DNA from 3 places in the Streptomyces sp. NPDC056948 genome. Region 3 is predicted to be linked to each of the others. Evidence: riboswitches for the same ligand, from Rfam matches in the RefSeq annotation. Region 3 holds a riboswitch; each other region holds the start of a gene.

Region 1 (2,254 bases), on a different contig from region 3:
AAGCCAGTGCCCGGCACAGGGTGAGCGAAGCACGCGTCCCAGGCAGCGGGCGGATCTCCGAGACCGTATGGCCGTCGGCGCGCAGGTGCGGTAGTGCCCCGGCGCGGACGAGTGAGGTCTTGCCGCTGCCGGACGGGCCGACCACCGGTACGACGAGGTGCCGGTCCACCGCGTCGAGGAGGCGTTGTGTCTCCTTCTCGCGGCCGAAGAAGTGTGCGGCGTCCTCCTCGCGGAAGGCGTCGAGTCCTCGGTACGGGCAGCGGCGCAGGTCCGGTTGGAGGTCGAGCAGGGCGGCCGCGGGGATGAGGTAAGAGGTGCCTGCCGTGCGGCCGCGGTCGGTCGCGACCGTCATGCCGACCACGGCCGCGAGTTGCTCGTCCCAGACGGGGGCTCCGCTGCACCCCGGGGAGATGTGGTGTGCGGTGCCCTCGGCCTCCATGGAGATCCAGCCCTGGCCGACGGCGCCGAGCAGCCGCCCGCCGATCCAGGCGCCGTGTTCGGCCGTGGCGGGGAAGGCCAGGATCCGGAAGCGGTGGTCCCAGACATCGCCGGCCCCTGCCAGCGGGACCGGCGTGGTGGGGGTGCCGGGGGTGTCTTCGGGCAGCCGCAGCAGTGCGATGTCGCCCGTGCCGTCCGCGGCCACCGGTCGCCAGGCCGACACCGACGCCTCGTAGGCGACGCTGCCCCGCTGGAGCGGGAACTCGACCGTCACCGGGCCCGTCGGTGGGGATTCGGCCCGTGCGTCGGTGCGCAGGGCCTGTGCGACCACGTGGGCGCAGGTGACCACCGTGCCGGGGGCGAGCAGGAATCCGGAGCCGACGGGAGTGCCGTCGGCGGACCGGACCCGGGCCACCGCGGAGCCGAGCCCCTCAGGGAACCGGTCGTTCTGCACAGGCCCGTCCTCTCCGCTTGTGTGCACCCCCGTGCGCAGTATTGGAGGGTTTGCGCCAGGCCCGTGCAAGCGGGTCGGCGGAACGTGCCCCGCACAGGGGAATTCGCCCCGAGCCGGTCCCCGGGAGCGGAGCGTCGTGCTAGCGGTGTGGGCTTGTCCACACTCTCCCCTCGCAGGTCAACGGCAAGTTGACGGCTGTTCGCGGCCGTGGTGGACTGCCGGGGCCAATACGGCGGTAGGAGAGGAAGCCGGTGGAAGTCCGGCGCGGTCCCGCCACTGTCACCGGGGTAGCAATCACCGGGAGCCAGGAACTCTCACCGCCGGTCTCGTCGAACCAGGGCGTGGACACCCTGAGTGAGGACATATCGCCATGTTCGGCTGCCGATCGAGGGTCAGTACTCCACCGTTGTCCGCCCCCGTGGCCGGCTGAGCCCATGGGTGCCGGTCGCGTCCACGCGTACGGTGCCGCCGTCGGTCTGATCGGTGATCTGCTGCTGGGCGATCCTCGCCGAGGGCATCCGGTCGCCGCGTTCGGGCGGGCCGCGGGTGCTGTGGAGCGGGTGTTGTGGCGGGACCACCGGGGGTGGGGCGCGCTGCACACCGTGGTGTGTGCGGGCGGGGCCGTCGCGCTGGGAGCCGTCGCCGCGCGTGCCGTGCGTACGTCCGCCCCCGCGTCGATCGGACTGGCCGGTGTCGCCACCTGGGCCGTCGTCGGGGGGACTTCGCTCGCCCGGGAGGCGCAGGCCGTCGGGCGGGCCCTGGAGGCCGGGGACGTCGAAGCGGCCCGTGCGCGGCTGCCGCATCTGTGCGGACGGGATCCGCAGGCCCTGGACGCCGACGGGATCGCCCGGGCCGTCGTCGAGTCCGTCGCGGAGAACACCTCCGACGCGGTCGTGGGAGCGCTCGTGTGGGGGGCCATGGGTGGCGTGCCGGGGCTTCTCGGGTTCCGGGCCGTCAACACCCTCGACGCCATGGTCGGGCACAAGTCGGCCCGGTACCGGCGCTACGGGTGGGCCTCCGCGCGGCTGGACGATGTCATGGGGTGGCCGGGGGCCCGGCTGACCGCCGTGCTCGCGGCCGTGGCCGGGGGCGATCCGCGGGGAGCCGTGGGGGCCTGGCGTGCCGATGCCGCCAAGCATCCGAGTCCCAACGCCGGGCCTGTGGAGGCCTCGTTCGCGGGGGCGCTCGGGGTGCGGCTCGGCGGGACCCTGTCCTACGGCGGGCGCGTGGAGCACCGGCCCGTGCTCAACGGCGCGGGGCGCGCCGTCGGTACCCGGGACATCGAACGGGCCGTGCGGCTGTCCAGGCGTGTCGGCTGGCTCGCGCTCGGCGTCTGTGTCGCCGCGCGCCACATCGTGAAGG
Region 2 (2,254 bases), on a different contig from region 3:
GCGGTGTGCAACTCGGCGCGGTCCAGCAAATCCCGGGCGAGGCCCCGCTTCTCCAGGCCCCGTACGGCCCACTCCTCGATGACCCCGGCCCGGGGCCGCTGTTCGATGAACTCCCGGGTCTCGGTCTCCAGCACCAGGCAGTCCACGGAGGCGGCCCGCAGGATGTTGCCGATGGTCAGCCCGGCGGGACCGGCACCCACCACGACGACCGGGAAGTGTTGCGGGGCATCGGAGTTCGAAGGGGAGGAGGCGTGGGTCATGCGCCCAATTATGAAGCCCCGAGCCGGGGGATCTCGATCGCCGGACAGCGGTCCATCACCATCTCCAGGCCCGCGGTCCGGGTGCGGTCGTACGCCGCCGCGTCGATGACGCCGAGCTGGAACCACACCGCCCCGGCGCCCTTCGCGACCGCCTCGTCCGCGACCGCTCCGGCGAGGTCGCTGTTCACGAACACGTCCACGACGTCCACGTCGAAGGGGATGTCCGCCAGACTGGCGTACCCCTGCTCGCCGTGCACGGTCTCCGCCTTGGGGTGCACGGGCACGACGCGCTTGCCGTACCGCTGGAGCACCGCGGCGACGCCGTACGCCGCGCGCTGCCGGTTCGACGACAGGCCCACCACGGCCCAGGTGTCGCCGAGCTCGGTGAGGATCCTGCGGACCGTTGCGTCGTCGCCGTACACCGGCGGCCTCCTCGGGAGTCGTGGAAGAGCTGCTGTCCGGGCAACGACGCAGGGCGCGCGGTGATTCCCCGATGCCCTCCGTGATAGCTTGCCGAGGCCAGTCGAACCCATGTACGTGGGTCAGGGAATCCGGTGCGAATCCGGAACTGACGCGCAGCGGTGAGGGGGACGGGCGGGGCCGCGGCCACTGAACGGCTCGTATGCCGTACGGGAAGGCGCCCCGCACCGGATGAACCCGAGTCCGAAGACCTGCTGGCGGCCCCCGCGGCCGGCCGGCGGCGGGGGAGCACCGTACGACCGGGCTCCGCGATCGGGCCCTCGACGTCTGAGGACTGGTTTCCTTGCCCCTCGCCCGACCCGCCCGTGCCGCCGTCCTGCTCGCGGCCGGCTCCCTGCTCATGACCGGCTGCGGGGGCTCGAAGGCCCCCACGGCCGACGCGGCCGCCACCCTCGACAACTGCGGCCGGAAGGTCCGGGTCGACAAGGCGCCCCGGCACGCCGTCTCCCTCAACCAGGGCACCACCGAGATCCTGCTCTCCCTCGGTCTCGCCGACCGGATGGCCGGCACGGCGACCTGGACCGACCCCGTGATGAAGGGGCTGGAGAAGGCCAACGCGAAGGTGCCGCGCATCGCCGAGAACAACCCCTCCTTCGAGCGGGTCCTGGACTCCGAGCCCGATTTCGTCGCCGCGTCCTTCGTCTCCACCCTCGGCAAGGGCGGCGTCGCCACCCGCGACCAGTTCGAGAAGCTCGGCGTGCCCACCTACGTCTCCCCGTCCGACTGCGCCGGCAAGGACAACTCGGGCGGCGGCGACGGCAAGCGCGACAAGGCGCTGGGCATCGACGCCGTCTACGGCGAGGTGCGGGACCTCGCGACCGTGTTCGGAGTGAAGGACCGCGGCGACGAGCTCGTGGCCTCCCTCCAGCAGCGGATGAAGAAGGCCACGCGGGGCATCGACGCCTCGGACGTCTCCCTGCTGTACTGGTTCGCCAACTCCGAGTCGCCCTACATGGCCGGCTGCTGCGGAGCGCCCGGCATCATGACCCGAGCCCTCGGCGCGAAGAACGTCTTCGACGACACCCACGAGGAGTGGCCGCAGGTCAACTGGGAGACGGTCGCCGACCGCAACCCGGACGTCCTCGTCATCGGCGACCTGACCCGCGACTCGGAGACCGCCGAGTCGGCGAAGCGGAAGATAGCCTTCCTGGAGTCCGATCCGGTCACCAAGAACATGGACGCCGTCAAGCACAAGCGGTACGTGCTGCTCAGCGGGCAGGCCATGAACCCGACCATCCGCACGGTCGCGGGCGTGGAGAAGGTCGCGGCCGGACTGCGTGAGTTCGGGCTCGTGAAGTGACCGTCCGCGGGCCGGCGCTCGGTGTCGCGGGCGCCATGCTGCTGGTGGTCTCCGTGGCCCTGGCGATCACCATCGGACCGGCCGACATCCGGGTCGGGGACGTGTGGTCCGTCGTCGCGTCCCACCTGGGGATCGGCAGCTCCGACCTGACACCGATCCGGGACGGGATCGTCTGGCAGCTACGGCTGCCGCGCACCCTGCTCGCGGCCGTGTG
Region 3 (2,254 bases):
ACATCACCGGCCTGGCCGACCGGCCCACCCATCTGCTCTCCTACGGGCAGCGCAAGCGGACCGCCATCGCGGGCGCGGTCGCCATGCGGCCCCGTGTCCTCGTCCTCGACGAGCCGACGGCCGGACTCGACCCCGACGGCCAGGAACGGCTCCTCACCACATTGGACGGGCTGCGTGCGAGCGGCACCACGGTGGTGATGGCCACCCACGACGTCGATCTCGCCCTGCGCTGGGCCGACGACGCGGCGCTCCTCACCCCGGACGGTGTGCACGTCGCTCCCGCGCCCACGGCACTGGCCCGAACCGATCTCCTCCGGCAGGCGGGACTGCGGTTGCCGTGGGGTGCGGCCGCCGCCGAACTGCTGCGTGCCCAGGGGCTGTTGACGGAGTCGGCGCCCGGCCCGCGCACCCCGGACGAACTGGCCGCCCTCACGGCGGAGCGTCTGGGGAGCGGCGGCTGAGGGTCGCTTCCGCGGCCTCCCCGTGTATAGGCTGGCGGTGCAGCTGGTTCGCCCCGTCAGCCAGGCGGGACGCGTCGCAAGAGGGAACCCGGTGGGAATCCGGGACTGCCCCGCAGCGGTGAGCGGGAACGACCGCCGTCATACGCACTGGGCCCACGAACAGGGCCTGGGAAGCGACGGCCAGTAGGTGTTCTCACATGGTGAGGACGTGCCCGCGAGTCCGAAGACCTGCCATCTGCCCGCGCGCGGACGACTCGTGCGCGGACTCCCGGTGACCTCGAGGGCGGGTCGGCGTACATACCAGGCGGACGACCGTGCTGTTGCTGCTGCGCGAGGTCGCTTCCGTCCGGTCCGTCGCCCTTCGCGCTCTCGTCCCGTCGCCGGGATCTCAGGGATTCGTCTCGCGAAGGAGATCTCCGTGACCACCAAGCCCGCAGCCGCGGCAGCACGGGCCACCGTGTACGGCTACCCCCGCCAGGGACAGAACCGGGAACTGAAGAAGGCGATCGAGGGCTATTGGAAGGGCCGCGTCACCGCCGACGCCCTCCGGGCCACCGCCGCCGGCCTGCGCGCCTCGAACTGGCGGCAGCTCGCCGACGCCGGCATCGACGAGGTCCCGACGGGCGACTTCTCGTTCTACGACCACGTCCTGGACACCACCGTCATGGTCGGCGCGACCCCCGGCCGCCACCGGGACGCCCTCGAGGTGGACGCCCTGGACGGCTACTTCGCCATGGCGCGTGGCACACAGGACGTGGCGCCGCTGGAGATGACCAAGTGGTTCGACACGAACTACCACTACCTGGTGCCCGAGCTGGGTCCGGACACGGTGTTCACCGCCGACTCGTCCCAGCAGGTCGCCGAGCTGCGCGAAGCGCTGGCGCTCGGCCACACCGCGCGTCCCGTCCTCGTCGGCCCCGTCACCTATCTGCTCCTCGCCAAGCCCGCCCCGGGTGTGCCCGCCGACTTCGAGCCGCTCACGCTCCTGGACCGGCTGCTGCCCGTGTACGCCGAGGTCCTAGCCGACCTGCGCGCGGCGGGCGCCGAGTGGGTCCAGGTGGACGAACCGGCCCTGGTCCAGGACCGGACCCCGGCCGAACTGAACGCCGCCGAGCGTGCCTATCGCGACCTCGGGGCCCTCACCGACCGCTCGAAGCTGCTGGTCGCCTCGTACTTCGACCGGCTCGGGAACGCCCTGCCGGTGCTGGCGAAGGCACCGGTCGAGGGACTCGCGGTGGACTTCACGGAGTCGGCGGCGGCCAACCTGGACGAGCTGGCCGCGGTGGGCGGTCTGCCGGGCAAGCGACTGGTCGCCGGTGTCGTAGACGGCCGCAACATCTGGATCAACGACCTGCCGGCCTCGCTCTCCCGGCTCGGCACGCTCCTCGGCCTGGCCGACCGGGTCGACGTCTCGGCCTCCTGCTCCCTTCTGCACGTGCCGCTGGACACGGGGGCGGAGCGGGACATCGAGCCGCAGGTCCTGCGCTGGCTCGCCTTCGCTCAGCAGAAGACCGCCGAGATCGTCACCCTCGCGCGCGGTCTCGCGCAGGGCACGGACACGATCGGCGCGCAACTCGCCGCGAACCGGGCGGACCTGTCCTCCCGGGCGAACTCCCCGATCACCCGCGACCCGGCCGTCCGCGCCCGCACGGCGGCGGTGTCCGAGGCGGACGCCCGCCGCTCGCTGCCGTACGCCGAGCGGACCGCCGCCCAGCGCGCCCGGCTGGGTCTGCCCCTGCTGCCGACCACCACGATCGGCTCCTTCCCGCAGACCGGTGAGGTGCGTTCCGCCC

The links. Region 3 has a riboswitch for cobalamin ahead of metE (5-methyltetrahydropteroyltriglutamate--homocysteine S-methyltransferase). Riboswitches for the same ligand answer to the same signal wherever they lie in the genome.
Region 1: another riboswitch for cobalamin. It lies ahead of ACFTZL_RS19115 (cobalamin biosynthesis protein); the one in region 3 lies ahead of metE (5-methyltetrahydropteroyltriglutamate--homocysteine S-methyltransferase).
Region 2: another riboswitch for cobalamin. It lies ahead of ACFTZL_RS22650 (ABC transporter substrate-binding protein); the one in region 3 lies ahead of metE (5-methyltetrahydropteroyltriglutamate--homocysteine S-methyltransferase).

The regions. Positions count from the first base shown of each region.
Region 1 is NZ_JBHUQX010000135.1:12,057-14,310, reverse strand. Features, by position in the region: gene ACFTZL_RS19120 (trypsin-like peptidase domain-containing protein) at 1-892, opposite strand, end outside; cobalamin riboswitch at 1,085-1,228, shown strand; gene ACFTZL_RS19115 (cobalamin biosynthesis protein) at 1,327-2,254, shown strand, end outside.
Region 2 is NZ_JBHUQX010000174.1:3,744-5,997, reverse strand. Features, by position in the region: gene ACFTZL_RS22660 (4-hydroxybenzoate 3-monooxygenase) at 1-260, opposite strand, end outside; gene ACFTZL_RS22655 (CoA-binding protein) at 269-682, opposite strand; cobalamin riboswitch at 764-954, shown strand; gene ACFTZL_RS22650 (ABC transporter substrate-binding protein) at 1,081-2,040, shown strand; gene ACFTZL_RS22645 (FecCD family ABC transporter permease) at 2,076-2,254, shown strand, end outside.
Region 3 is NZ_JBHUQX010000018.1:17,683-19,936, reverse strand. Features, by position in the region: gene ACFTZL_RS04170 (energy-coupling factor ABC transporter ATP-binding protein) at 1-461, shown strand, start outside; cobalamin riboswitch at 489-712, shown strand; gene metE (5-methyltetrahydropteroyltriglutamate--homocysteine S-methyltransferase) at 880-2,254, shown strand, end outside.